DNA from 4 places in the Chryseobacterium sp. KMC2 genome. Region 3 is predicted to be linked to each of the others. Evidence: riboswitches for the same ligand, from Rfam matches in the RefSeq annotation. Region 3 holds a riboswitch; each other region holds the start of a gene.
The links. A riboswitch is a leader RNA that binds a small molecule or an ion and turns the genes downstream of it on or off. The one in region 3 is predicted to bind cobalamin.
Positions count from the first base shown of each region.

Region 1: linked by a shared signal. The riboswitch ahead of JML65_RS18080 (acyl-CoA thioesterase) and the one ahead of JML65_RS07740 (TonB-dependent receptor plug domain-containing protein) in region 3 are both predicted to bind cobalamin.
Region 2: linked by a shared signal. The riboswitch ahead of JML65_RS04980 (TonB-dependent receptor plug domain-containing protein) and the one ahead of JML65_RS07740 (TonB-dependent receptor plug domain-containing protein) in region 3 are both predicted to bind cobalamin.
Region 4: linked by a shared signal. The riboswitch ahead of metE (5-methyltetrahydropteroyltriglutamate--homocysteine S-methyltransferase) and the one ahead of JML65_RS07740 (TonB-dependent receptor plug domain-containing protein) in region 3 are both predicted to bind cobalamin.

Region 1 is NZ_JAESIT010000017.1:65,818-73,510, forward strand. It holds gene JML65_RS18060 (PspC domain-containing protein) at 1-425, opposite strand, end outside; gene JML65_RS18065 (PadR family transcriptional regulator) at 436-765, opposite strand; gene JML65_RS18070 (XAC2610-related protein) at 1,198-1,890, shown strand; gene JML65_RS18075 (HD domain-containing protein) at 1,899-2,489, shown strand; gene JML65_RS18080 (acyl-CoA thioesterase) at 2,552-2,935, opposite strand; cobalamin riboswitch at 3,049-3,231, opposite strand; gene JML65_RS18085 (hypothetical protein) at 3,266-4,063, opposite strand; gene JML65_RS18090 (endonuclease MutS2) at 4,323-6,470, opposite strand; gene JML65_RS18095 (GNAT family N-acetyltransferase) at 6,613-7,122, shown strand; gene JML65_RS18100 (uracil-DNA glycosylase) at 7,201-7,693, shown strand, end outside.
Region 2 is NZ_JAESIT010000003.1:199,268-206,960, reverse strand. It holds gene JML65_RS04985 (YncE family protein) at 1-963, opposite strand, end outside; gene JML65_RS04980 (TonB-dependent receptor plug domain-containing protein) at 960-2,939, opposite strand; cobalamin riboswitch at 3,124-3,309, opposite strand; gene JML65_RS04975 (cytochrome-c peroxidase) at 3,450-4,469, opposite strand; gene JML65_RS04970 (MbnP family protein) at 4,486-5,352, opposite strand; gene JML65_RS04965 (TonB-dependent receptor plug domain-containing protein) at 5,399-7,378, opposite strand; gene JML65_RS04960 (hypothetical protein) at 7,383-7,693, opposite strand, start outside.
Region 3 is NZ_JAESIT010000005.1:138,498-146,190, forward strand. It holds gene JML65_RS07710 (putative glycolipid-binding domain-containing protein) at 505-1,059, opposite strand; gene JML65_RS07715 (Crp/Fnr family transcriptional regulator) at 1,114-1,686, opposite strand; gene JML65_RS07720 (GNAT family N-acetyltransferase) at 1,740-2,276, opposite strand; gene JML65_RS07725 (VOC family protein) at 2,298-2,690, opposite strand; gene JML65_RS07730 (hypothetical protein) at 2,720-3,505, opposite strand; gene pafA (alkaline phosphatase PafA) at 3,610-5,256, shown strand; cobalamin riboswitch at 5,439-5,617, shown strand; gene JML65_RS07740 (TonB-dependent receptor plug domain-containing protein) at 5,649-7,490, shown strand; gene JML65_RS07745 (hypothetical protein) at 7,505-7,693, shown strand, end outside.
Region 4 is NZ_JAESIT010000006.1:223,344-231,036, reverse strand. It holds gene JML65_RS09420 (GTP-binding protein) at 1-119, opposite strand, end outside; gene JML65_RS09415 (MerC domain-containing protein) at 123-461, opposite strand; gene JML65_RS09410 (Fur family transcriptional regulator) at 549-938, shown strand; gene metE (5-methyltetrahydropteroyltriglutamate--homocysteine S-methyltransferase) at 997-3,297, opposite strand; cobalamin riboswitch at 3,472-3,658, opposite strand; gene JML65_RS09400 (Lrp/AsnC family transcriptional regulator) at 3,859-4,320, shown strand; gene JML65_RS09395 (enoyl-CoA hydratase/isomerase family protein) at 4,412-5,194, opposite strand; gene mmsB (3-hydroxyisobutyrate dehydrogenase) at 5,257-6,153, opposite strand; gene JML65_RS09385 (enoyl-CoA hydratase/isomerase family protein) at 6,307-7,398, opposite strand; gene JML65_RS09380 (acyl-CoA dehydrogenase family protein) at 7,502-7,693, opposite strand, start outside.

The sequences.
Region 1 (7,693 bases), on a different contig from region 3:
ATGGCTCTCATAGCCGTAATATCCATTCCTACATACTGGGCTAACCCTGCACAAACTCCTGCAACCTTTTGTTTCTCAGGATCACGGAACAATTGTTTTTTATCCGTAAAGTTGGAACCGGAATAGTTGTTTTTATTTGTTGATTTTTCAGAAAAATAAGCCTCTTCCTGTTCTTCGATTTTTTCCGGAGTTCCGATCTGTGCGATTACTTTTTCTACATCAGTATCATTAATCACTTCACGTTTTCCCAGAGAATCTCTGAAGATTTCTACCATTCTTATTTCTATGTCGTGCATTACCTCATCTACTTCCGAAGCATCCAGTGAGCTTCTAAGAGCGTTCAGGTAATCGCTGAGCTTTATATATGCGTGTTCTTCTATCGTAAAAGAAAAACCTGCGAGTCCTATTGAGAGTGTCTTGTTCATAGCTTTGTTTTTAATGTTGTTGAGTGATTTGGCTTACTGACGCTGTCAGCTCATTCCAGGTATTTTGTAATTCATTCAGGAAAAGTTTTCCTTTTTCAGTAATCTGATAATATTTTCTGGGTGGACCTCCTGTAGATTCTTCCCATCTGTAAGAGAGAAACTCTCCATTTTTAAGCCTTGTCAGAAGTGGGTAGAGGGTTCCTTCCACAACATCCAGTTTTCCTTTTTTCAGTTCATCTATCAGATCGGAAACATACATTTCGCGATGATTGATGAGACTTAGAATACAGAATTCCAGAATTCCTTTTCGCATTTGCGCTTTGGTATTTTCGGTATTCATCTTTGATAAGTTTTTGTTAATTAGTTATATTTTAGAATATTGCTCCTAGCTAGATGAGCTTATTCCGATTTTACATTACAAAGATATGTAATTAAAATGGTAATATGCAATACAAAGTAGTGAAATTTTTAAAATAAAATATTTAATATACTGTAAATCAATATTATAAATTTTAATTTAAAATTGATCAAAAATGGAATAAGGTAAAAATAGTGCCGAAAATTTTAAATAAATGCAGATAAACTGAAAAAATGAGAATGGATAAAAGGGGTATTTCTTTAGAATTTCTTAAAAAAAGAGTGACATTATATACTCGGTTTTGAATCAAATTCATTGTTGTTGTATGGCAAAGATATTTTGAAGTCGAGGTTATGATTCGTATTTTTGTTGTAAGATTTTATAAAAAAACACCTAAATCCATTTGCTATTACTATGAAAATTTTGAATTATTACAGAAGTGTATCTGCATGTCTTCTGTTGGGCCCTTTATGTTTTGGACAATATCAGTTTGAAGTAAAAAATGCATCAAAGAATTATGATGTCATCATCAATAGTGAAAATTGCTTTGATGAGCAATGTAAAGACAAAGGAACAATAGAATTATATGACAACAAGAACACTAAAGTTCAGACTTTAACTTCCGAAGATCTTGTATTTTATGTAAAGGAGGGTCAAAAATTGATGCCTGGAAAAATGATCCAGCTTACCAATGAAGAAAGCCCTTTTATTATTGATGACTTTAATTTTGACGGAACAGAAGATATCGCTGTCAGAAATGGAAATAAAGGAAATTACAGCAGTGCATCCTATGATGTCTATGTATTCAATAGTACGAGAATGGCTTTTGTGAAAAGTGAGGAACTTACGGAAATCGGTTCCAGTTATTTTGGATTATTTGGGGTAGATGCTAAGCGCAAACGTCTTGTTGCCACAGGAAAATCCGGATGTTGCATGATTTTTACTACGGAATATAGAGTAATTCCTAATAAGGGATTAGAAAAGGTATTGGAGAGGGAAGAGGATATGACCAATGAAGACCGTGTAAAAGTGATGACCAAAGAAAAAATAAATAATAAATGGGTGACCAAAACCAAGGTGTATCCGGCAAATCAATATAATAGATAAGTAACATAATGAAGATTCAGAAAGAGATTGATTTTATCCTGGCAGTAGATGCTTTGAAAAATGTACAGAGAAGAAATTATAATGCAGATGATTCGAGAAGAGAGAATACTGCAGAACATTCATGGCAGATCGTTATTCTTGCACAGATTTTATATCCTTATGCAAAAAACCGTGCTGACATTGATTTGCTGAGAGTTATCAGAATGCTTTCTATCCATGACCTGGTTGAAATTGAGGCAGGAGATACTTTCCTTTTTGATGAAAAAGCAATGGTCGGAAAGTTTGAAAGAGAAAAAGTTTCTGCCCAAAAGATATTTGGAATCTTAGACGAGCCATTACGTTCGGAGTTTTTCAATTTATGGATAGAATTTGAAGAGGAAAAAACACCGGATGCTATTTTCGCTTGTGCTATCGACAGAATTATTCCTTTTATCCTGAATTCATATACCTCAGGAAAAAGCTGGACAGAAGCTGGAGTTACGGAAAAGCAGATTAGAAATATGCTTGAAAATGCCATCTGCAGAGCTTCTGATGAGATGGGGGAGGCTTTTGAACTGTTATTGACCAGAAATGTGGAAACCGGAAAAGTAATCAAATAAAAGCGCTAAGCTTTTATTCTAAAATAGTTTCGGGCGGCCTTTGGCCGCCCGAAACTTTATAATTATAGGATTTGGATTGGTTTTTTGAATTCGTCAATGGCAACAAAAGTAAAATCACCAATGATTGCTTTTTCTCTTTCATAGGAATACATTTGTTCCGTGTAGATCTCTACATTGACCTTCATACTGGTTTTTCCAACGTAGGCAACCTTTCCGATCAGCTCAACGATAGTTCCGGCAGGAATAGGTTTTTTAAAGTCAATTTTATCACTGCTTACAGTGACCACTCTTTTTCTTGCAAATCGGGTAGCAGTAATGAAAGCTACTTCATCCATCAGCTGCATAGCCGTACCACCAAAAAGGGTATCATAATGATTTGTTGTGTTAGGGAAAACCGCTTTAAATATTCTGGTTTCGGATGCTTCAATTCTTTCTTCTGTAGTCATATTTCATTATTAATTAAAGCGAAATGAAATATTATCAAACAACAGAATAATACCAGGAACCTAAGAAATTCCTGAAAAAATCCATCAGATCAATAAACTTCATATCGCGAAAGTTTTTTGTTTAAGAAAAAGGCAGGTCTCCTGACTCGTAACATCTTTTATCCCCTTCCCATGCCTCGCACAGTGGATCTTTAATAAAAGACTTCAGTTACTTACAGTTGCGCGACAGTTCGTGATTTTCACACGATTCCCTTTTTAATCTGCGGTTAAGCAGAACCTATTTCTATGATGAATAAGCGTTAAACTTTTTCGGGGGCAAAAATAATGAATTTATTCCGGATTATGATAAATAATCTGACTGATCACTCTTCCTTTTTTTATAGTCCAAAGACTTGTATATCTGTATTCTCCTGAACCATTGATCATATAAAGAAAGATATTGTCGTTGTCTAAAGAGGTTACCGCTACATTATTGAAATCCATGGTAGGCTGAAACATGTTTTTGATGGCTTCCCGTACAAAAACAGAACCTCTGCCGGGTTGCTGAACCCTGATTGATTTAATTTCAGTCATGCCTTCAGGAAGATCATTACCGATTCCCCATGGTTTCACCTTGTCAATAGTAAGGAGTTTTCCGTCAGCATCTTTCTCCTTTTTACGGTATCCGGCATTGGATGGGTAAATATCAATAACTACTTTACTTCTTTGTGCCGTAGGGATTTTAGGATCAGAATTATCAGTAAAAATCAGTGATTTCCCATTCTTGGATTTCGAAGGTGTATACTGAGGAAGCTGATCAATATAAGCGATACGCTCTTTATTTACCATTCCTTCTTTTTCAAGAGTTTCATACCTTACAAAAGGCTTTTCCTCATCCTGTTTTTCAGGATATTTGATCCATATCCACTCCGTTTCTCCCGGTGCCGGCTTTACATAAACAAAAACATCCCCTTTACGCATACGGATCTTATCTACAATCTTCCTGTAATTATCCTTATGTACACGTACATTGGCATATCCTTCTTCAGCTTTTACCACTCCAAAAGGAACTTTATTCTGCCCTTTAACGAATGCTAAAGAGAAAATACTAAATGCAGATAGATAGAATGCTTTGCCTACTGAAATCATTATAATAAATTTTTGATCCCCAAATATATAAATTAAATGCTTTTCGGAAGATAATTATACTGTTGCAGTTCTTTTAAATCTTGTATTTTTTTTAAATGAGAGTCTGAAATACCTGATTTTCTTGTTGAAAAAAGGTATCAGATGTTTAAGCTTATTTTTTAGGTAAACGTACAAAAAGAAAGAGAGCATCTCATGATGCTCTCCATTAGTTATTTTAGATTAATTTTCAAATTCTCAAATTAACGCATTCTCCAATTGATTAAATTCTTTCAAGTTCCTCCGCGTCAATGGTCGTTTTGAAAGTTCCGTAATTGACAATTACTTTGTTTCGGGATATTTTTTCAATGGTCCCTACACTGGTACTTCCTGTGATGCGGACACGTTGCCCTATTTTCATCCAAACAGCACGGTCACTTTTACGTTTCTCCTCCAGTTTTTCATTGGTTTCGGCAATCTTTTCAATCACATCTTCCTTTTTAAGCTGTTGGGTAATCTTCCTTTTGACCACCTGAAGACGTTTTGATTCGTCTTTGTCAGCACCTATTTTCCTGAACTTTTCCTGTTCCAGAAGCTTTACAAAGTCCTTTACAACATCCTTCCTTGATTTCCCTTTTGTATAGCTGTCTATGAATGCCTCAATTTTGTTTCCAAACTGAAGTTTACGGTGTTCCTCTTCATAGAGCTTCTGGAAATTAAAGAGCTTTTGCTGAAGCTGCTCATTCAGCTTCTGAAGGTTATCACGCTTATCTTCTACAGACTCTTTTCTTTCCGCAAGGTCAGATTTTAGTTTTTCAACCTCAAATTTTTCCTGCTGCAGCTTCACAATGGTCTTATCAAGATTCACAATATCATGTTCCACTTTTTTCTTTGCAGAATGAATAATGAATCTTGGAATTCTATTTTTCTCAGCAACTTCGAATGTGAATGAACTTCCCGCTTGTCCCACTTCCAATTTATACATGGGTTCAAGGGTTTCTTCATTAAACAGCATAGCTGCATTTTCAGCATTGGGAAGCTGTTCTATCACCAGCTTAATGTTGGTATAGTGAGTGGTAATAATCGCAAAACTTTTCTTGTCGTAGAAATACTCCATGAAACTTTCAGCCAAAGCACCTCCCAATTCCGGATCAGAACCTGTTCCAAACTCATCAATCAGTAAAAGAGTATTCGCATCAGCCTCGCGGATGATTCCGGACATTTTTTTTAATCTCGATGAATAGGTGGATAGATGGTTTTCAATGGACTGGTTATCACCGATATCGGTCATCATTTTCTCAAAGAAAAACATTTCAGACTTCGGATGAACAGGAACCAGAATACCACTCTGAATCATCAGCTGTAATAATCCAACTGTTTTTAACGTAATTGATTTTCCTCCCGCATTCGGGCCGGAAATACAGATAATTCTGTTGTGTTCCGTTAAAGCCAGAGTTTGAGGATAGATTGTTTTGTTTTCTACCTTATTTCTTAGCCATAATAAAGGATGGAAAGCATCCCTTAGTTTTAAGGTCTTATGGCGGTTAATTTTTGGTAATACCCCGTTAATTAAGTCTGCAAACTTTGCTTTAGCTCTTGTAAGGTCAAGATCAAAAATATAAATCTGGTACCTCCAAAGCTGAGGTTGAAATTCTGCCAGCTCACCAGTAAGTTTTCTGAGAACCCTGTCTATTTCTTTTTTTTCTTCCTCTTCACTTTCCCGAAGTTTGAAATAATGTTTTACAACACTGTCCGGCTGAATATACGTAATGGAACCTGTTTTTGAAATCCCTAATGTTCTGCCGGCAACTCTCTTTTTAAATCCCGATTTTACAGCAAGAACTCTTTGATCATCAATAATGGTCTCCCGGATATCGTCCAAAAAATCACTTTGTCCATACGTGGTAAGGGCACGGTTGAAATTTTCCTGAATGGCTTTTTTAGCATGCTGGATTTCTGTTCTCAGTCCTTTTAAAGCGGGAGAAGCCTCACTTTTTACTTCACCAAAACGGTTGAAAACTTTATCTACCTTCTCAATGATCTCTTTCTTAAACTCCAGTACAGAAACATCTTCTATAAGGGTAGGGAAGGTTTCCGGCATGGTAGGGAAGAACTTCTGAAGCCTTCCGATTTGTTCCGTGATGGTTTTGATTTTAATGAAAGCACTGTTTTCAAGACGGTAATTTTCAATCAGCATTAATTTCAGCTCATTTTCAATATCTTCATATTCATCAAACGGAATTGCATTTGAACTTTCAAAACTCGACAGATATTCTGACGTTTTTTTCAATGAAAGTTCTGCCTCGTCTATTTCCATCGGACGAAGTTGAAGAATTTTCTCTCGTGTTTTCGGAGAATACGCAAGGGGGGAGATTTCCGCGAGTAATTGCGGAAACTCTAATTCGTCTAAATCTTCTTTATCTATATACACACTGCAAATTTAGTGAGAAAATGTGAATGTCATACGGTGGTAATTTGAAAATGAGCTAATTTGAGAAATTCACAATGGAGAATCAGAAAGGTTTTCCGGACAAAAAGTTTTTAATTGATGACGAGTTTAATACATTTGAAGGATGAAACTGGAAACCGAACGATTAATTTTAAAGGAAATCAATGAAAGTCACGTAGAAGATATTTTACGGATCCGGAGCAATGAACTGATCAATCAATATGTTAAAAGGAATTCACCCAAGACCAACTATGACGCTTTAGAATTTATTTTAAGCATCAGGAAAAGAACTCAGGATAAAGAGATCATTTTCTGGGGAATTTCTTATAAAGACCAAAAGAACCTTATCGGAACCATTTGCCTTTGGAAATTCTCTGAAGACCGGCAAACGGCGGAAGTAGGATATGAGCTGCTTCCCGATTATCATAAAAAAGGAATTATGAGTGAAGCTTTGAAATCTGTTTTAAATTTTGGATTTAATGACTTAAATTTACAGGAAATTTTGGCTTTTACCAATCACCAGAATGAAAGTTCTAAGGGATTGCTTTTAAAACATAAGTTTGCTTTAAAAGAAAACAGAACAGATGAAAAGAATCTTGAAAATGTAATTTTTAGTCTGAAAAAAGCCCGTTAGTTTATCAGAAATATCTTTTGATAGATCAGCAAATGTAAATAATCAAATTAACTCATTTTCAAATAATCAGATTGAATTATGACCTGGACAGAAATTTTAGCCCCGATAAAAAATACAGAATACTTTAAAACCCTATGGGAAAAGGTAAAAAATGAATATGCGACTACTAAAGTTTTCCCTCCGAAAGATCAAATTTTCAGAGCGTTAGAATTGACCTCTTTTGAAGATATTGAAGTGGTGATCATTGGGCAGGATCCTTATCATAATGACAATCAGGCTAATGGATTGTGTTTTTCTGTTTCTGAACAGGTGACTGCTCCGCCTTCCCTTAAAAATATTTTTATCGAATTAAAAGATGATTTAGGAGTGGTAAGAACTTCTAAGGAACTGGATGATTGGGGAAAACAGGGCGTGCTGCTACTGAATGCAACATTGACTGTTCGTGCCCATACTCCCAACTCCCATAAAGATCTGGGTTGGGAAAAGTTTACCAATTTTATCATTAAAGAAATTTCAGATAAAAAAGAGAATGTAGTTTTTGTATTGTGGGGAGCTTTTGCACAGAAAAAAG
Region 2 (7,693 bases), on a different contig from region 3:
GGCATTTTCATATTCCTTATCAAAAATCCTGTTAGAAATAATCTGTTCTGTTTTTACATCAATAATCCCGAATGTTTTTTGAGAGGTATGGGTATTGTAATTGAATTCATTTCCATAGAAATAAAGTTTATCATTGACAATCGTCATCTCACTTACCGCAATATGGAAATCTTTTTTTATCATCCCCGTTGCAGCATCAATTAGATATAAACTGGAGGGTACCGAGTAATAATCTCCCCGGGAGCTTACATACAGATCACCATAATTGTCTTTTTTAAGCCGGTGGAGGTTAATAGCGACATCTATTTTTCTTGTTTCTGTAAAACTATTTAAATCGATTATGGAAACTGTTCTGTCGTAATTTGGAGCCATATAGCCTCCGGAATTAGCAACAAAAAGCTGATCTCCTACAATTTCTATTTCCTCAGGCTGGTATCCTACTGTAGCCTGACGCTGTATAGACAGGGAAGCTGTATCGATTTCCACTATTTTCCCTTTAGGTGCATTAGGATTGACATCTACAGGCCCTGCATAACTGCTGGCATAACCTTTTCCGTTTTTAAATGTTATATATCTGCAGTTCTGTAAGGGAATAGATGTTATCCGTTTAGCTGTTTTAGCATCCAGCACTTCAATTTTATTGGAAACATTGACTACGATATACAGCTTACTACCATAAATTTTAATATCATTTCCTACGTCCCCCAATTCTTTGATCACATTAGGGTTCACCTCGGCATAGATATTCCGATAGTAAGTTCCTTTGGTATAATCGAAAAAGTCAAGGGTACATTTATTGCTTCCCATATTCCCTTCATTCAATACGTAAAAGCCTTTAATGGCAGTATTTTCCGGTGCTGCCAACCCTTCTACCACTTCCTGACGGACGATAATATCATCGGTACGGCAGGCCACAAGAAAAACCAATATGAAGAGGAGAAGACAGAAGTTTATTTTTCTCATAAGGTGAAGTTTAAAGTAATTTTAAAATTTCTTCCCGGCATGGGATAGTTTCTGACCACATCATAATATTGATTGAAAATATTATTCATTTCAAGACTCAGTTTAAACTGATGTCCTGAGTAGTCGAATTTTTTCTGAACGGATAAATCATGGGTATACCAGGGCTGAACAAAATTGTACTGAATATTATCCTGCTGCCCGTCATAGCGTTCCCCAACATAGATCACACTGTAATTGAAATTCCAGTCACGGTAATCCGCCATCAGCGTAAAAGACCCACTGTGCCAAGGGGTATAAGGGATCTGTTTTTTATAAAAAGTATCCCCCGGGCTTATATCATCTCCGGGATTACTGATATCTTTTGCACTTTGATAGGTATAAGAAAGCAACGGTTTAATTTTTACTTTGCCCCACATCATTTCAGCCTGGACATTTACATCTGTACCTATGATGTCAACCAACCCAAGGTTCATCATCATCCAGCGGAACATATTTCCTGTGGGTGCTGCAACAATTTTATCTTTTACCCGGTTGTAATAACCATCTACCTTGGCATAAAAAGCTTTAAAGACAGGATGATTATATTTCTTCTGATAGGTAAACCCTAAATCATACTGCGTCGTAAACTCCGGTTTCAGAAAAGTACTTCCAATATTCGTATAATAAAGATCATTGAAGGTGGGAAGTCTGAAAATCTTTTTATAGAAAGCTCTAAAAGTAAGCTCCGGAACAATAGCCGGCTGGTAGCTCATAAAAATAGCAGGAGTCCATTCACTTCTGTCCTCAGGTCTTTTATTTCGTTCCACTTCTTCAAAAGTAAAAGTACCTAACAGACTTCCTAAAACTTTAAACCTGTTCCATTGATAGGTCGTAGCCAAAGCTACCAATGTGGTATACCGGGTAGGATAAGAAAACTGATACAGATCTGCATCCAGATTATTGTATTGGAAATCTCCACTCAAGCTAATGTCCCAATGGGAATTCACTGTATATAAATTGGAAGATGAAATATACAGTTCCCTTTGAATGTAGGTATTATCTGAATATTTAACCAACTGAGACTGTACCGTATCAAGAAAACGGGTATAATCATAAGCAAATTTTGCTTTAAGCTGAGTTTCGAATTTAGGGAAAAGCTTTTTCCTCAGGTTGGCCTGTACAAAATAATTCTCATCAAACATTCTTGCCCCTCGCCCGTCAAAACGGCTATTCACAACAGGAGCAGGAACACCCCGATTGGAAATATAGCCATATCCGCGGATATTCCAGCTTCCATTATTTAAAGTACCATTCAAAGAGGTTTCAAAACGTTTGGCTTTAATATCAGAGTCTCTTCTTTTAGCTATTGTATCATAGGCAGGCTCTCCGTTAGGGTATTTTTTTACATACCGGTATCTGTAAATACCATCACTTTGCAGAAATTCAGCACTAAAACTTGCAGAAATTCTTGGTGATAGTTTCTGTTCTAAACGGAAAGAAGGATTGAATAAATCAATTGATGCACTTTTTGCCCTCAAAACAAGATTTGTTTTTCGTGTTCCGGTAAAAACAGGTGTTTTAGGCTGCAAATAAATAGAACCTGATGATCCGAAATCCCTGGCGGGCTGAAATATCTCACTTTTCTGACCGTTGTACAATGATATTTCTTCCAGATCATCCAAAGAATATCTCCCCAGATCCACAAGACCGTTCTGAGCATTTCCCAATTGAATGCCATCATAAAAAACCCCTACGTGCTGGCTTCCCATACTTCGGATATTAATGGTCTTGAGCCCCCCTATTCCGCCGTAGTCCTTGATCTGAACACCGGAAAAATACCGTAAGGCATCTGCCACAGAGTGGCTGTTCAGTCTTTCAAGCTCTTCTCCCTGCAATACCTGAGCAGGAACGATTTCTTTAAAGTTCTTTTTGTAAATATTGACCGCCTTAATAGCTTCTTCCTTTAAGGTGTCTTTTTTCTTTGTTTGAGAAAACAAGAATTGTGATGTTAACACAAATATTGTGAAAACAACTTTATGAAGTTGAGATGTAGTCAGTTTTGCCACCATTAGCTCATTCAGGGATAATGATGACGCTAATGGATATTAGAAAGCAATGACAAAGCACAGCATGTACTGCACAGAATCATTGTAGTCCTAAAGCTTTATTCCACGAAAGCGTCAAACGTTTATTTATTCTGGCAGGTCTTCTGACTTACTCCATTTTTGAAATCCTTCCCATTAAAAAACAGTGGATATAATCTTCAAAAACTTTGGTACGGAGCTTACAGCAGCGGGTCTGTTCCGGATTCTCACCGGATTCCCTTTTAAGAGCTTTTTACGGCTCGCCAAATTTCGGCAAAGATATAAAATTCCGGTTAGATACAATACAACGCAGAATAAAATGATTATCAATACATAAACATGAAAAATCCCGTTATTTTCTAACGGGATCTTTGATGAACTTCAGTCATCAATTATGTTGAATTGTTTTGCTCTTATCTATACTTATTTTTTTGCAAATTCACGATCGCTCAGGGTTTTCATAAATAAGATAAGATTGGTCTTTTCCTGCTCTGAGAGAGGAATTTTATTTCCATTGTTTTTAAAGACCGGATCAAGATTATCGGCATCCAAAACACCTTTATCAAAATAATCAAGAACGGCTCTTAAAGTAGGAAACTGTCCAAAACTTCCATAAGGAGCTGTATATTCTACATTTCGTAATGAAGGCACCCGAAAGCTCATATAATCTCCCGGAAGACCTGTCACTCTTCCACGTCCGGCCTCATTGGGATTGGGATTCACAGGAAATCCGATATTTCTAAAGCTCTGATCGGTAAAAAGTTCTGTACTATGACAGCTTGCACATTTTTGCTGAAAGGTCTGATATCCCTGAGCTTCGTTTTCTGTAAAAACCTCTCCTTCATTTCTTTTTACTCTGTCGTATTTACTATTGGCAGAAATCAGTGTATACTCGTATTGTGCAATACTTTTATAAATTCTTTCCGCAGTAACGGTTTCATCTCCAAATGCCTTTCTGAATAAATCTCTATACATAAGATCAGTCTTTATTTTGCCAATCACCTCCAAAATAGAAGATCCCATTTCTTCATGAGTGATAATAGGAACCAGCGGTTGATTTTCCAGTTGAAGAATATTCCCGTCCCAATTATAAAAATTCAAGAACATCATGTTCTGAATAGCTGGTACATTCCGTAAGCCTAGTCTATTCTCAATACCTACCGCCTGAGCATTGTTATCGGCAAAAGCATTTCCCTGAATGTGACAGCTGGAACAGGATATGGAATTATCTGCACTGAGTCTTTTATCCTGAAATAACTTCTCCCCCAGCTCTACTCCATATTTTGTAGGCACATTAGATTTCACCGAATTATTTAGTTCCGGAAAGCCAAAAGGAATATTGAGTGATACTTGAGGATTATCATAAGAAACAGGCTCATAATTATCGTTATTACAAGATATTAACAATATAAAAATAGCTAAAATGCTTACTCCTTTTTTCATTACAACAGAGATGAATCTAGTTTTCAACACCAGTCACTGAAAACATTCCTGAAATATCACCGGATCCGTTTCCGCCAAGGTTATCCACAAATTTCACCATTTGATTGGCCGTATGGATATTCGGAGTGGCATTCCCATCCGATCCAGTTCCGGTAACCAGTACAATCGTGTTGATCTTACCTGTCAACAGTTTATCAAAATCTGCTTTAACAGTAATTTTAGGGGCTTTATGATCTACTATTGCATGGGTAGGCAGGTCTAGGCTAACATCTCTGTATGCATCTACTCCCTGGGTAAAATTCCCTTCAGATCCTTTGATGGTGCTTCCTGTATGGATAGACATCTGTTTATGATCTGTCCCGTAGAAACCTTCAATCTTTGTAAAACGATAACCGGCTCCCCATTCCCACATCATTTGGGTGTCATTAGAACCGGCAGTTGCATAGAATTTTGGAAACCTCATCTGATCCAGTACATTCAGTTCTCTTTTTACTCCTAATCCGAATTTGATCCTTTTATATTCCCCAGCCGGGATATTGCTCAGAATATAACGAAGCGTTTCCGGTTTTGACTGATCTATTACGGTAGCTCCCTGATCCAGGTCATTAATTTTGTAGGGAACTTCATTACCATCTGCCTTTATCAGACGAATATTACTTATTACATATTTTAATTCTGAGAAATGATGGACCTGACCTTCTGCAGAGATATTGGTGGTAGCTGTTCCAGAGACAGCATCTCCAAGCACAATGGTTGTATTTTTAAAAGTATTATTAAATTCAAGGGTTACATTATTGGCAACAGGATTATCATCACTATTCTGGCAGGAAATTATACCCAGTGAAAAAGCTGATAATAGTAAATATTGTTTTAAGTTTTGCATTGTAAAAATTTTAGTTGTTGTTGTTTTAATTAAAGTTTTATGATCCTTAAAAACTGAATTGTAAAGAGGTGAAGATATTACGCCCCATTCTTGGAATGTTTCCCCAATCTGCATAGGTGCTGTAATATTTGTTCAACAGGTTTTCGGCTCCCACCTGAAAAACAGTTTTAATTTTTTTGATTTTGAAATTATAATCCACGGAAAAATTCCATATGGCATAGGCTGGAGTCTTGTCTTCTCCATATTCCGGACTATAATTAAGCTGGATAAAATCTCCGTTTACAGAAGTATGAATTCCAACATTATGGTGGGTAAAATGTAAAGAAGTCAAATAACTCAACGGGCGGATAAAAGGTAAGTTTTTCCCTTTATCATCTCTTCCGCGGGCGTACGTTAAACTTCCCTTCCAATGCAGTTCCGGCAAAATGCTATAGCTTGTATTCAGAGACATATTAAAAAGTGTCGCATGATCCAGAGAAGTATAAGCCTTCACACCTACCGATTGATAATTCATGGGACTTCCGAGACTTAAAATTTTTCCAATGATGTAATTCTGAATATAGAAGTAATTCACTTTAGCTTCAATACTCATCTTTTCATTTTTAAAACCTGCACTGGCATTGGTTTCGTAAGAAATTTCATTGTTTAAATCAGGATTTCCGATATAATCATATCGATCAAAACTATTGTAGATATAATATCCATAGCCTTCTGAAACGGAAGGTGCTCTATGTCCATACCCGGTTCCTACAGAAAAACTAAAATGATCCTCTGTGAATTGGTATCCAGCATGTAAACTTGGAAGAATTCTCGTTTTTTGCTGAGATGCTCCCGGGTGAAAAATCCAATTGAATTCTACATATTTAGACTCATTATAGTTCAGTCCTAACGATCCACCAAAATTCACACGGCTTTTATCTGATATTTCCCAACTGTTATTCATCGAAAGCCCCGCAAAACGCGTAGTTACCCAGGGCCAGCTGTATGCAAACATTGTCCTGTTCTTCCGATCTTGTGGATACATCCGCATTTCTGCAATGGATGTATTATTGTACATATTCAATTCTATTGCTGAGGTATACCGTTCTTTTTTAAGATGAATCGATGAAATCAGCCCATATGTGGTACTCCATCCCGGCATATCCATATGTACAAGATTTTCAGGACGTCTGGTATCATCCATATAATGTTCTATGGTGTTGTAATAGATTTTGGTATCCCAGGATTTAATCAAACCCTCATTAAACAATTGCCTGTAGGAAGCTGATGTAATCATCGCTCTGGAAAGCCATAAATCCATTGGCAATGCAGGAAATCCGACATTTTTCGCCCTATCGAAAATTGCATCTACCCTTACTGAGGATAAAGGACTTGTTTTATAAGCTATTCCAATTGCAGTGTTGAATTTATTATATTGTGAATGATTGACCTCAGCATTATTTCCGTCATAATAATTATCTGCTTTTCTGAAGGAAATACTTCCATCTACCGCAAGTTTATTCCCGGAATAAGAGATATTTCCAAGATTGAAAAATTGTTTATTGTTGAACTCAAAACCTGTCTGATAGGCTCCATTCCACTTTTTTTCAAGACCAAAAGGTGTATTTTTTCTTTTCAGATCAATGCTTCCGGCCACTGTTGATCCATGTGCACTCCCTTCCTGCCCTGATTTTATATCTATCGCTGAGAGATTATTAGCCTCCAGATAAGAAGTCACCGGATCCATTTTATCAGTGCATGCTCCAAAAATATGCATCCCGTCAATGGTAATAACAGACCGTTCCGTACTCATATTATTAAGTAAAGGTTCCCAGGCATAGGCTCCCCGTTTTATAAAGCTTATTTTTTCTGAAGAAGCGAGAAATTCGTCCACTGAAACGGACATTTTTATATCCGTTTCAATTTTCTTTTTACTGCCCTTTACGTCTACCTGATCTAAAAGAGTAATACTGTCTTTTCTTCCTTTTCTGTTTTGGGCATTCATTAGCATTCCCAAAAACATTAATATAATTCCGAGTTGTTTCATGAAACTAGAATAAGGTATCGATAAAAAGTTCACTTTTAGCTCCCGGAACACCTGGTGTAAAATCAGTGGAAACCTTTGTTCCCTTGATGATTTTTCCATTTTGATCAAGCATAATAAAATTTAATGTCCAGTTCCCTGTCATCGTATAATTAACAACACCATGATACAAACCGTTATTTCCTTGTATTAAATCCTGATTATTGGGAGATGAATGATTTCCCATGGATGGTTCCGGCATTCTGGGATCCAATTGCAGCGTATAGCCTTTTACCTCTGAATATGAAAACTGTGAAGGATCAGGAAAATTTCCTGTAG
Region 3 (7,693 bases):
TTTTAAACGTCTGAGATAAAATGATGGGTACTGAATTTAAATTCAGAAAGTATTTTCAGATTTTCATCTCTTATGGGATTGTGTATCATCTTTTTTTGTGGTTTTCATGGTTAGTGACAGGAAATAGTAACAAAAAAATGAGTGTTTCTGTAAGAATAAAATAGAATTTTTTTCGCTGGAAAATTAATGAAGGATAAAGTGAAATTCGCGATCACTTAAAGGGAATATTCACATTTTTATTCTTAGAAAGAACGGGGTACAATCTTGATTATTTAATGATATGTAAATGTATTGATAAAAATTATAATATTTCTATTAATATTGATTTATTTTTCAACATATTTGTTTTATGATTTAAAAATAAATAATTATTATTTAAATAGGAGGTTACTTCTGAAAAATTATGAGATTAGAATCTGGAATTACTTTTTGTAAAATTAGAGCTGGTTTTTATTGTCATGACTTAAACAATCATGTAGTATTAAATTGTCGGTTATATAAGATTTAAGCAAGCTCAGCAATTTTTTTAAACAACCCGGGATAATGGATAACCAATCCGTCTTCATCCACTAAGATGTCAGCTTTAAAGTCGGTCTCAATATTTTCGTACAGATATCCTGTAGGGCTTGTTTGGGTATACTGTTGCTTGGCTGGTTTAATATGATTGTTTAAAATATCAATATAAATAACTTCGATCTTCTGCGGATGGTTTTCAGTTAGAATCAAATTATTTATTGGCAGTGTATTGGTAAAAGGGGTTAAAGAGATATCGATATATTTAAACCCTTTCAAATCAGGATGTATAAGGTCGTTGATCTCCCAATGATCCTGTTGTTTTTTTCCTATTATCTTAGTCTTTATGGTATTGACTTCAGATTCAATTAAAAATTCCAGCATTGTCCAATCTTTATTAAGGATGAGTTGATAATCTACAGTATACATTTTATCCTGGTAACAGCCGATGATTTTTGATGTTACGGTGTAGTTTTTATCATCCTCCTGTATATTGAAATATTCGAGAGACTGATAAATTATTCCTTGCCATATTAATGTTTTCATTTTACTTTGGTGTATTGTATGATCTGTTTTAGAATGTATTGAACAAAATATTGATTAATGGGAGATTCTTCGTTTTCTGATCCTGCTTAATGTTTCCCTTGCTACACCTAAGAAAGATGCCAGTTGGGTAAGTGATATCCGCTGTAGCATTTCTGGGTATCTGTTTTCAAGATATTCCAGCCTTTCCTGAGCAGAATAGAGTTTGAAAAGATTGGAAAACTCTTCCTGTTTTGTGGCAAACTGACGGATACAATGCCGTCCCAGGCTTTCAATTTCATGAGATTCTTTAGCAATTGTGAACAGTTTTTCTTTATTGAAAATAACCGTATGTACTTCTTCACATGCAGCCATATTGAACTCAGATGGCTGTCCGCTGCCAAAGCTGCTGATATTGGTAGCTATTTCATTTTCAAAGAAAAATCCGGTGTTCTTTGTCACTCCATTTATCTCATAATACGTTTTAGAAAATCCTTTATCAATAAAGAACAGAGAATGGCAAACCTCTCCTTCCTGCAGCATAAGTTCATTTTTTTTAAAACTTTTTTCAGAAAGGGCAGGCTGGAGCAAAGACCAGCTTTCATCAGAAAAAGGAGTGAGAGAACGGAGATAGCTTAATAGGTTTTCCATGCTTAGTTTTTTGCTCTTAAAATTATTAAAAGATTAATATGATTTACTTCCTATTATTCCAGATCCAATGTCATAAAAAGGGCAATCTCGTCGGAATTATTATACAATCTTGTGTTCATACCGGTAATATTGAAGCCCATTCTTCTGTAAAATTGTATTGCAGGATAATTGGTATTCTGGGTTTCAAGTTCAATAACGCGGCAGTTTAATCTTCTGGCTTCTTTAATGGCATTTTTGATCAGCTGTATCCCTGCGCCCTGTCTCCGGTGTTTCTCATGGATCAGAATGTTTTCGATATAAAAGCTGTTGTTCCAGGTTCTTTGCTCACCAATAATCCAGCCTACCAGCTCATGATTCATATACGCTCCGAAAGAATTTCCTTTTTCAATGACTGTATTAAGGGCTTCAAGCTCATCAAGTTCTGTTTCCCATAATTTGGTATAGGAAAACGCTTTTTCTTTTACCGTAAATTCAAAAACACCGGCATATTCTATAGAAGAGACAGAATATATGGTATCCGTAGTATAGCCATTGTGCCCCCAATTTGTGGTGGGATTGTTGGTGAGCTTTTCCAGTTTTTTTATTTCCATAAGATAATTTTAATAGGAAGTTTATGACATTTCGGTGCAGATCTCTACCAGATAATTATCCAAATCTTTGATGTAAGCTGTTTTTTGTCCCCAGGGTTTTACTGTAATATTCTCATATAGAATGGCACCATTTTTAACGGCTTTTTCTACCAATGTTTCCACATTATCTGTAATAAAACCCAGTTCTATCCCGAAAGGTTTAGTTTCCGATTTCGAGGATAAAAAACCTTCTTTTAAATTGGAACTGGCCAGACTGATCGATGCAAAAGAAATAGTAGTTTCTCCGGTTATCAGCTCACCATAGTCCTTTTCTGGAGTGATGAATTTTATTTCTGTATCAAAAGTATTTTTGTAGAAATTCATTGATTTTTCTACCTCTTCTACATACAGGATGACATATTTAAATTTGATCATAGTATAGGTTTAACAATTGTTGGATAAAATTATTTTTTCTTAATAATATAGTCTTCATCTACCATGAGTTCGATATGAGGCCCATTCAGCGGATAATATTTCATACCTCCAAAATGACCGAAGCGAAACGGGTATTTTTGGCTAAGTTCCCTTATTTTCGTTCCAAAGGAATTAATATCAACGTCTATACTCTGGTCTTTATACTGTCTGCCATTGGTAAAGAAGAGCATCAGATTACACTGATCATTAAAGTCGAAATCGTGGTAATAAAATACGCTGAGGTTTTCTTCACGGCATATTGCAGCTAAATCACTAATACAATCTTTTTTGCATACCAGAGGAAGGTTACAGTCAATTCTTATTGAAAAATTTTCAGCGTTATTCTGCCTGAAGTCAGAACCTGTCATCTGAATAAACCGATGTTCTATAGTCCAGAATATTTCTCTTTCCGGATCATAGTTTTTGGTATACTGAACTTCAAAAGGAATATGTTCATCCAAAAGTACTGCATTTTGATCTGTCAGTAGCTCTTCCATTTCAGCAGCTAACTGAAAGTAATAATCAAAAAGCTGATCGTCTCCGATGGTAATCATCACCTGATTGCCATTGATTTTTAGCTGTAAATAGGTTTGAGGGAATTTTGCTTTCAAAATTTCCAGTCTGTTGAGGAAATTTTTAATATCATCCACCTGAACTTTTGTCTCCAGTTCGGCAAGACTATCGGTATGACCACCATATCCCTGCATGAAGCTGAAAAATTTGAAATGATATAAATTTTCAGGAAATTTAAAATACCAGTATACTCCTAAAATCATGGATGAATTGATTGGTGAATTGAATATTGATCAAAATTAAATAAAATTTCACACTCCAAAACATTCAAAACCCTTAAATTTGTGGTCAATAAAAATTTACTTGGATGCTTAGGAAAATTTCAATTGCGGCAGCTGCTGTTTTGTCCGTAGTTACAATCAATGCGCAGAAGAACAAAAATACTCAACTGGAAAGACCGAAATTAGTAGTAGGTTTGGTAGTAGACCAAATGCGTTGGGATTATTTATACCGTTTTTATGGTAAATATGGAAATGACGGTTTCAAAAGGTTGCTGAATACAGGATATTCTTTAAATAATGTACATATTCCTTATGTTCCTACGATTACCGCTTTGGGGCATACATGTATCTATACCGGGTCTGTACCTGCCATCCACGGAATTGCAGGAAACGACTGGACAGATAAGGAAACAGGTAAAGGAGTGTACTGTACGGCAGATGACAGCGTTCAGCCGGTAGGAACTACCAATACTAAAACAGGAAGCCACTCTCCAAAAAATCTATGGTCTACCACAGTAACCGACGAGTTGAGGCTGGCAACGAACTTCCAGGGTAAGGTAATAGGAGTTTCTCTGAAAGACCGTGCTTCTATTCTTCCGGCAGGACATACGCCGAACGGAGCTTTCTGGTTTGACGACAGTACCGGGAACTTTATTACAAGCACATGGTATATGAAGGAGCTTCCACAATGGATCCAATCATTCAATGCTCAGAATTTACCTGAAAAATTGGTGGCTAACGGTTGGAATACCTTACTTCCAATCAATCAGTATACAGAAAGTTCACCTGACAATTCTTCATGGGAAGGTCTATTGGGAAGTGCAAAAACACCTACATTCCCATATACCAATCTGGCGAAAGATTATCAGACAAAGAAAGATAATATCCGTTATACTCCTTTTGGAAATACATTGACATTAAAACTGGCTGAAGCTTCTGTAGAAGGAGAGCAGTTGGGTGGAGACAATATTACAGACTTCTTAGCTATCAATTTGGCTTCTACAGATTATGCCGGTCATAAATATGGACCGAATTCTATTGAGGTTGAAGATGTTTATATCAGACTGGATCAGGATTTGGCTCAGTTTTTCAGCTACCTGGATTCAAAAGTAGGAAAAGGGCAGTATACTGTTTTTCTTTCAGCTGACCACGGAGGAGCTCATTCTGTAGGATTCCTTAAAGAGCATAAAATTACTACAGGCTTTTTTGGAGAAGGAATGGAAAAAAATCTTAATCAGAAACTGAAAGAAAAATTTGGGGCTGATAATTTAATCAATGCTATAGACAATTATCAGGTATATTTTGATAGAAAAGTATTGACAGATGCTAAACTTGAACTGGATGATGTGAGAAACTTTGCGGTAAAAGAGCTTGAAAAAGACCCTACTGTTTTATATGCTGTTTCTGTAGACAGAGTTCAGGAAGCCAGCATTCCGGAGCCTATCAAACAAAGAATCATCAATGGGATCAACAGACAGAGAAGTGGAGATATTCAGTTAATCTCTCATGACTCTATGCTTCCTCCTTATTCTAAAACAGGAACTACACACAGTGTTTGGAACTCTTATGATTCCCATATTCCATTGATTTTTATGGGTTGGGGAGTTCAGCATGGGGAAAGCAATAAAGAATACCATATGACAGATATTGCACCTACGGTTTCTTCTTTATTGAAGATTCAGTTCCCAAGTGGAAATGTTGGAAATCCAATTACAGAAGTGATGGGTAAATAATTAAATAACATCAGTATATATAAGTGGCTGCCTTCAACTATTGGAGGCAGCTTTTATTTTTATAGTATTCATAAAGGTCAGGTTTTATAAAGGGTTTCTATGTTTGAATTTTTCTACACCTTATTCATACGCCTTCATTTTTCACCCGGTATTTCACTTTTTGTCTAATACATTTAAAAAGCTATCTTTGCAAAAATTATGGTTTCCAATATATTGGAATGAAAAGGGAATCGGGTGGAACTCCCGGACTGTCCCCGCAACTGTAAATCGCAACAAAAGTTTCTGTAAAAAACCACTGTGTAAAAACGGGAAGGTACAGAAGGCGAAAGTCAGGAGACCTGCCAGAATAATAATCAAAATATATATTGCTTTCGGAGGAAGAGTAAATTAGTATGGATATAAAAAGATCTTTAGTACTGCTTTTTTCGTCTTATGGCTGCTTTCTTTTTGGACAAGAGAAGGCCTTAGATACTATTTATATATTCGACAGCCAGATGAACAAAGTAAAGCTCTTCCATCACGTAACGAATATTACCAATGAAGATGCTGAAAAAAACTCAACTAACCTTTCCGAATTACTGAGATTTCAATCTTCAGTCTATATCAAAGAAAATGGACGGGGTGCTGTTTCTTCACCTTCTTTCAGGGGAACTACCGCCCAGCAGACTGCTTTTGTATGGAATGGAATTAATATTAACTCCAGTTTTTTAGGACAAGGGGATGTCAATAATATAGCCTTGTTTGGATATGACCAGATCGGAATTAAACCTGGTGGAGGTAGTGTCATTTACGGCAGTGGTGCCATCGGGGGAAGTATTCATTTGAATAACAGCCTTGATTTTAATAAAGGGTTCCATGCTGCTCTGTTTTCAGAATTTGCATCTTTTAATACTTATAATAATGTTGTTAAAGGTTCTTACAGCAATGATAAGTTCAGCTTTAAAGTTTCCGGAAGCCATTCAATAAGCCAGAATGATTATGAAGTAGAAGAAGCGGGCGGAAAGAGGTATACGAATGACAACGGAAAATACTATAATACCAATTTCAATATAGCAGCAGCTTATAAAATTGCTCCCCATCATCAGATATCATGGATATCAGAGACTTTTAACGGAAAGCAACATTATCCTGTTCGTTTTGGTGACCTGGAAACCAAGACAAAGTACCATACCCAGAATTTCAGAAACCTGATGGCCTGGGATTGGAATACTACGCGTTTCAGCAATTCATTTAAAGCAGCTTATACTGAAGAAAATTTTCAGTATTTTGGAGATATTGCAGGACCAGAAACCAGTGGAGGTGCCGGAAAGAATTATATTTTAAAAAATGATTTCAATTACTTCCTCAATTCAAAATGGAATATCAATATTATCGGGGAATTTCAAGTGAATAAAGGTAAGGGCGAAGGAAGTTCAAAAATAGGTGATATCAGTAGAAATGCTGGATCTATTGCCGGATTACTTCGTTATTTTCCTACCAAAGACTTAAGGTTTGAAACCGGAATCAAGAAAGACTTTGTGGAAGACTTCAGCTCGCCGGTCTTATTTTCTTTTTCAGGAAAATGGAATGCCAACAAATGGTATGATGTAGGGCTAAGTATTTCAAGAAACTTCAGAGCTCCTTCATTTAATGATCTTTACTGGACTCCAGGAGGAAATCTGGATTTAAAACCTGAAACTTCTTATCAGTTTGAATGGAGAAATCAGTTTAAATTAGGAGACTTTAAATTATCTGTAGCTCCTTACTATATGAATATCCGTGATATGATCCGGTGGCTTCCAACAGCTTCAGGATATTACGGAGCGACCAATACCAATAGAGTAGAGTCTTATGGAGTAGAGTCGCAACTGGAATTTGAGAAAAAGTTTGGAAAGCATATGTTGAAATCAAATCTTGGATATTCTTATACAAAATCTAAAGACCTTGATGTTCAGAAACAGCTGATGTATGTGCCTTTCCATAAATTTACAGGAGGTATAGACTACCAATATGATTTTGTGAAGGTATATGTACAGGGAATGTTTAATGGGCTTACCTATACAGATTCCAATGAAAAAAGAAGTGATGCTTTAGATCCTTATTTTGTGATGAATGCCGGTGCCGGAGCTACATTTCTTACAAATTATACCCTCGGTTTTAAAGTAAATAATATTTTAAATGAAACCTATTATACGATGCTTTCCTATCCGTTACCCGGACGAAATTACAGTATAAGCCTTACTATCAATTTTTAAAATAAATTAATTATATGAATATCAGAAAAATTTTACCTCTTGCGTTTGCTTCCATGTTACTTTTCAATGTTTCATGTAGCAGCGATAGCGACATTGTAGAGCAGCCAGTTACTTACGAAGCCGGAGTGCTTATTTCCAATGAAGGCGGATTTACAACCACTACAGCTGAAGTTTCTTTTGTGAGCAGCAATCTTGCTAATCTG
Region 4 (7,693 bases), on a different contig from region 3:
TCGTTTACAATAACGGCTACTTTTAGTCCTTGTTTATTGTGCAGAATATGGTTCAGTAAAGTTGTTTTCCCGGCTCCCAGAAAGCCACTGAGTACAGTTACAGGAAGTTTCTTTGTCATGTATTAATGTTTATGATTTTTAAAATTGATGATATGACCTGTAATTAAGCCTGCTGCTCCTACATAAATAAGGGGAATATGAATTTCAAATATAAAATCTGCCAGTACAGAAATGGAGATCAGCAGAATAGAAGCCCAAAACAGAAACTTGAGGCGTCGGTTGGTTATTTGTCTCGTTATTCTGAAAACTACGAGGGCTCCAATGATCAGAAAAGCCAGATCAATATAAGGATTATGTGAAATTCCCAATGGGATGATCATCAGTAAAGGAAAGACTATGCAATGAATCAAACATAAAACGGCTGCGGAGATTCCTACTGCATCAAGAATTTTTGACTTCATAAAAAGGATGATTTAATTTTGTTATTGTAACTTTGTTGCAAAGTAAATACAAAATTTTAAATAACGCAACTTTGTTGCATTAAAAACATGAAACAAGTTAGAAATACCCATGCCAAAACTGAGATTTTGAACCTTATCAACGATTCTGAGGTGGCACTTACCCACTCTGATATTCAGAAGAAACTAGGGGATTTGTGTAACAGAGTTACCATTTACCGGGTTTTGGAAAGACTTGAAAATGAAGGTGCTATTCATAAGATCGTCAATATTGACGGAGTTGTGAATTTTGCTAAGTGTAGTGGGAAATGTACTCACGAACAGCATTTTCACAATCACGTTCATTTCAATTGTAAAGAATGCCATTCTGTTACCTGTATTGAAAATGCTATACCTGAAATTAGTTTACCTGAGAATTTTATAGCTCAGGAGTATAACTTTATCATCAGCGGAATCTGTCCGAGATGCGCGCATGCTTAAACAAAGAAAAAGCATCCCTGGAGATGCTTTTTCATGATGATATTGGAACAAGCGATGATTATGCATAGGCTGCTGAAGCTTCTTTAGCAGCAGCTACCATTGCAATTAAAGCTTTTTCAGTTTCTTCCCAATGTCTTGTTTTCAGGCCACAGTCAGGATTTACCCATAACTGGCTGGCTGGAATTACATTTTGAGCTTTCCTTAAAAGCTCAATCATTTCTTCTTTAGAAGGAACCCTTGGAGAGTGGATGTCATAAACTCCGGGACCTATTTCGTTTGGATATTTAAAATCTGCAAAAGCATTTAAAAGTTCCATTTGAGATCTCGAACATTCTATCGTAATGACATCTGCATCCATATCGGCAATATTTTTAATAATATCATTAAATTCAGAATAGCACATATGGGTATGGATCTGGGTAGCATCTTCTACTCCACTTGCTGAGATTCTGAAGGCTTCTACAGCCCATTTCAGGTAGTTTTGCCATTCTGTTTTTCTCAATGGAAGACCTTCTCTGATGGCAGGCTCATCAATCTGGATAATCCGGATTCCTGCTTTTTCAAGATCCACTACTTCATCACGGATCGCCAAAGCAATCTGCTTACAAGTCTCGGCACGGGGCTGATCATCCCGTACAAAAGACCATTGTAATATGGTAACAGGACCGGTCAGCATTCCTTTTACCCATTTACTGGTTTGGGATTGCGCATATTGAGACCAGTATACAGTCATTGGATCAGGACGGGAAATATCTCCGAAAATAACGGGTGGTTTTACACAACGGCTTCCATAGCTCTGTACCCAGCCATTTTTAGTGAAAATAAATCCTTCAAGTTTTTCCCCGAAGTATTCTACCATGTCATTACGTTCAAATTCTCCGTGAACAAGGACATCAATTCCTATTTCTTCCTGCCAACGGATGGTTCTCTGAGTTTCCTCTTTCAATAAAGCATCGTATTGTTCTGCACTAAGATCTCCTTTCTTAAACTGGGCCCTCCAGCTTCTTACTTCAGTAGTTTGCGGGAATGAGCCTATAGTGGTGGTTGGGAATAGCGGAAGCTGTAATGATTCCTGCTGCTTTTCTTTACGGATTCTAAATGAATTCTTTCGCTGAGCATCTTCTTCAGTTACGGCAGCCACTCTTTGTTTCACTTTATCATTATGAATAAGAGAAGATGTTTTTCTGCTGGCAACAGCCTTTTTATTGTCTTCAAAATCTGCAAGGATACTTTCATCCTCAGTTCCTGAAGCAAGAGCTTTAAGACTTACGACTTCTTTCACTTTTTGTTTTGCAAAAGACAGCCAGTTTTTAATTTCAGGCTGAAGGGCCGTTTCAAAATCCAGATCACAAGGCGAATGAAGTAATGAACATGACGGAGCCACAAAAATTCTTTCTGTACCCAGTTTTTCAGTAGCTTTTTTAATGAAAGTCAAAGACTTTTCATAGTTGTTTTTCCAGATATTTCTTCCGTCTACCACTCCTAATGACAGGCTTAGGTTTTCAGGAATAGCATTTAAAATATCTTCCAGCTGCTCAGGATTTCTCACCAGGTCTATATGCAGAACGTCTGCAGGAAGTGACACAGCAAGAGATGCATTGTCTTTCAATCCGTCGAAATAGGTTGCGATGATGAATTTCAGTTTTGGAAACTGCTTTCTAAGTTCCTGATAAACGTACTGATAGGTTTCTTTGGCTTTCTCCGTTATATCTAAGGTTAAAAACGGTTCATCAAACTGAATCCATTGGGCACCCTGATCCTGAAGTTTTGTTATGATTTCGGTGTATACCGGAAGAAGATTTTTTGCAAGATCCAGTTTATCAAATCCTTCTTCCTTTTCTTTTCCTAAAAGAAGGTAAGAAACAAGCCCGATGAGTACCGGCTTGGCATTAATTCCAGCTTGTTTAGCTCCCGCAAACTCGTTGAATATTTTGTCGGAAGTCAGTTTAAACTGCTGATTTTTATAAAATTCTGGAACAATATAATGATAATTGGTATCAAACCATTTGGTCATTTCCATGGCCGTGATATCCAGTCCGTCTTTCTGGTATCCTCTTGCCATCGCAAAGTACAGATCCAGTTCTGAATTATTTTTTTTAAGGGCTACTTCATGATAACGTACCGGAATAGCTCCTACAATTAAGCTCATATCCAGTACCTGATCATAATAGGAAAAATCATTACATGGGATAAGGTCTATCCCTGCCTCCTTCTGAATATTCCAATTGTGATTGCAGATATTCCTTCCCGTAGTAAGAAGTTCTTCCAAAAGAATTTTACCTGACCAATATTGCTCGCAGGCTTTTTTGAGTTCTCTTTTGCTACCAATTCGCGGATAGCCTAGAATGTGCGTTTGCATTTTTTAAACTTTTAATTAAACTTATTTTTAAAAGCTCTTTGAATGCTTCGTAATGCTTTTGCCGGTATCTATTTTTGGGAAAATAATGACATACCTGATAATCCCGTTTTACTCTGAGAAAAACGTACTAAAAAATATATCATCTGTATGACCCAAAGCTTCAGACCGCGAAAGCATTGTCAATTGAGTAAAGGCAGGTCTCCTGACTTGTAACAGTTTCTGTCGTCCTTCCCGCTTTCAGGCAGTGGATCACAAGGACAGAAACCTTTGGTGTGTTACTTACAGTTGCGCGACAGCTCGTGATTTGCACACGATTCCCTATTAATTTACCTTACGTAAAACCTCTCCTGTTTGATGAAGTATTGTAAAGAACTATTCTTTATTAATTATACTGACTATCTGTATTGATAGAAGATTTTAATTTTGTGTAAAATTACACATACAGAATAAATGAACAAATATTGATTTGAAATAAAGAAAATATGTCTTTATAGTTCTATTTTAAAAGAATATAATTCTGTAACTTTGATAAAAATTAATACTAAAAAAGAATAATATCCTGTGGAACATCTCGATACCAAAGATATACAGCTGCTGAGACTACTTCAGAAAAATGCAAAACTTACCGTTAAAGAGCTTGCCAAAGAAGTTAACCTTTCTCCTTCTCCTGTTTTTGAAAGGGTGAAACGTCTGGAACAGGAAGGCTATGTGAAAAAATATGCTGCAGTTCTTGATCCTGATAAGCTTAACCGGGGTTTTACCGTTTTCTGCCAGATCAAACTGAAAATTCATGACCGTTCTGTAGGGTATGATTTCGTTAATGAAATTATGGATATAGAAGAAGTGGCAGAATGTTATAATATTTCGGGAGATTTTGATTTCCTGCTGAAAGTTCAGGTCCGGGATATGAAACATTATCAGGATTTTGTATTCAATACACTGGGATCTGTAGATTCTATCGGAAGCACACATAGTACATTTGTAATGGCAGAAGTGAAAAATACCCATGGACTAACGATCTGATACAAAAAGATGAGGATGTACAAAAATTTTCAGACATCCTCATCCTGACCAGATTAAAAAGGGCGGTCGAACTTTTCTATATTCGATCGTATTAATTTCCCTGGAAATCAGGGGTTCTTTTTTCTATAAATGCCCCTATGCCTTCGCTATGGTCCTGTGTGGTAAATAATGCTCCGAATAAAGCCGCTTCTTGTTTTAATCCTTCAGAGATATGAAGTTCAGATCCTGTATTTAAAGACTGTTTTGCTTTTGCAACAGCCACTGGACCTCTTGATGCAATGGTTTTAGCCAGCTTTAGAGCTTCATTCAGTAATTCTTCGGGTGCAAAAACATGGTTAACAAAACCGAAATCTTTGCAGGCTTCCGCGGAATAAAAGTCTCCTGAGAAAACCATTTCCCTGGCTTTATATAAGCCTATTGCTCTTGGAAGACGCTGGGTACCCCCAAAACATGGTAATAAGCCCAATGTAACTTCCGGTAACCCGAATTTCGCTTTTCCGCTTGCTAAAATAATATCGCAGGATAATGCCAGCTCACAACCACCGCCCAGGGCAAATCCATTTACGGCTGCAATCACTGCAAATGGCAGGTTTTCAACAGCATTAAATGCCGTCTGTGCCACCATTGAAAAGTCTTCTGCTTCTTTGGGACTCATCCCCTGCATGGCTTTGATATCAGCTCCTGCAACAAAAGCTTTATCCCCGGACCCGGTAATGATTAAGACTCTTATATTCCGGTCTGATTGTATTTGTTCCGTAAATGAAGTAAGTTCTTTTAAAACTGTTTCATTCAAAGCATTCAAAGCTTGTGGCCTGTTGATCGTTAGTGTTCCGATATGGCCTTCCTGGTGATATATTAATGTTTCAAAACTCATTGTTTTACGTTGAAATTTAAAGGTTAAATATTGGGAATGAAAATAGAGGGTGAATGGCTGTTTTAATTTTCAATATTCCCTTTTCCATTTAAAAATTGAAGAATACTGGAGAAATCTGTTTTCCCATGTCCTGTTTCACTCCAGATTCTGTATAAGTTCAGTGCGGTATTCCCTAATGGTGTAGAGGTTTTAGTTTCCAATCCAGCTTCTGCGGCAAGGCCTAAATCTTTAGCCATCAGATCTACGGCAAAGCCTCCTGAATAGGCTCTGGAAGCTGGAGCATTTTCCATCACACCGGGATATGGGTTATATACTTCTAAAGACCAGTTTTTACCGGAACTTTTCTGCATGATTTCACTTAATATTTTGGGGTCCAGACCATGTTTCACTCCCAGGTTGATCGCTTCTGAGGTGCCAATCATATGAATGGCTAGCAGCATATTATTACATATTTTAGCGACCTGTCCGGCTCCGGATTCTCCGGCATGAAATATATTTTGTCCCATACATTTCAAGATCGGTCGGGCTTTTTCATAATCTTCCTGCTTACCACCCACAATAAAGGTCAATGTTCCTGCCTGTGCCCCACCGGTACCCCCGGAAACGGGAGCATCTATCATTTTGCACCCTTTTGAAATGGCCAATGTCGCAACTGAGCGGGCTGTAACAGCATCAATAGTACTGCTGTCAATCAATAATGTATTCGGTTTCAGAGTACTGATGAAGTCCTCAGAATAGAGTTCTGCAACATGTTTTCCTGAAGGTAACATCGAGATAATTACGTCTGCGGATTTTGCAGCATCTAAAGCTGATCCGGCCGTCTGACCACCAGCTGATTCCAATGCCTTTAATGCTGTTTCCGAAAGATCAAAACCTGTAACGGTATGACCTTTCCTGATAAGATTGGCAGCCATAGGGCCCCCCATATTTCCTAAACCGATGAATGCTATATTTGACATGATTTTTTTTGAATTAGATGTTAGAGATTTGAGATTAGAAAAGGTGTAATCAATTATTATTTGAATAGAAGTGAGATAGTATGGCGTTAGCCAAAACCTATATGTTTTTTACCTTTAGCAGATTGTGCAGATAAGGCAGATGTTTATGTCTAATCAGGATAAAGATTGAAAGTCCTCCACTTTTAATTCCGCAAAATAGCTGTCTATCCATTCTGTGGTAATATCATTTAAAGTGGCGGGCTGCCACTGGGGAGACTGATCTTTATCCACCAATAAAGCCCTTACTCCTTCTGTAAAATCCGGGTGGATGCAACATTGACATGAAAGGTTCAATTCAGATTGGAAGACCTCTTCCAGGCTCAGGTGCTTACCTTGTTTCAATTGTCTGAAAATAATGTGTGCCGAACTTGGAGATCCTGCGGTAAAACTTTTTAATCCTGTATTGATCCAGTCATCTTTTTCAGGATAATTCCTTATCAGATCACCGAATTCCTCTACAGCATCTACTCCTTCAAAATTCTGGATAAATTCATGATGTAAAGCAGCCTGGGATTCAGGAATATCTGTATTTTCCGAGATCGTATTTAAAATATCGGAAACTGTTTGATAAGGATTATTTGTCCAGTCTGCCTGTTTCAGAGCGTTTATAATATCTTCTTTTGAAGAGGATTCCATATAATAATCTGCCAGTCCTAAATATTTGCAGTCTGCACCATCTAATCTTGCCCCGGTTAAGCCTAAATATATTCCAAAGGCAGAAGGCATTTTATTCAAAAACCAGGTACCTCCTACATCCGGATACAGGCCAATGGTAATTTCGGGCATGGCCAGTTTACTTTTTTCGGTGACGATACGATGGGAAGCTCCTACCATCAGACCGATACCGCCACCCATTACAATACCGCTTCCCCAGACTATTACAGGCTTTGGATAGGTATGGATGTCGTAATCTACCTGATACTCTTTTGAAAAGAAATCGTAGCAGTCTTTAGGGACTTCCGTAGGGTCAATAGCTCTTTGTGCCATAATAGAATCATAGAGCTTCCGTACATCTCCCCCTGCACATAAAGCTTTTTCACCGGCACCCTGAAGAAAAAGACAGACTACCTGATCGGATGTTTTCCAATCTGTCAGAATGCTCTGTAATTCTTCAATCATAGGTAATGACAGGGAATTCAGTGTTTTTTCGGAATTTAAAGTGATGATCCCGACTTTGTTTTTTATTTCTGTTAGTACTAAGCTCATTGTATTGAATTGAAAATTGAACTTTAAAAATTTTATGGGCTGAAATGTTAAAACAGATGTAGATTATTATCCGGTTTCAGCTTTCCGTTTTTATCTGTTATAACTATCTGATTTGTAGGGTTGCTCCTACTTCTAAAATCTTTCTGGAGATTACCAGTTTCATAATTTCATTGGTTCCCTCCACTACCTGATGGATTCTGGCATCCCGCATCAGTCTTTCTACAGGGAAATCCTGTGTGCAGCCATACCCTCCCAGGACCTGAATAGCTTCATTACAGATATTAAAACACATATC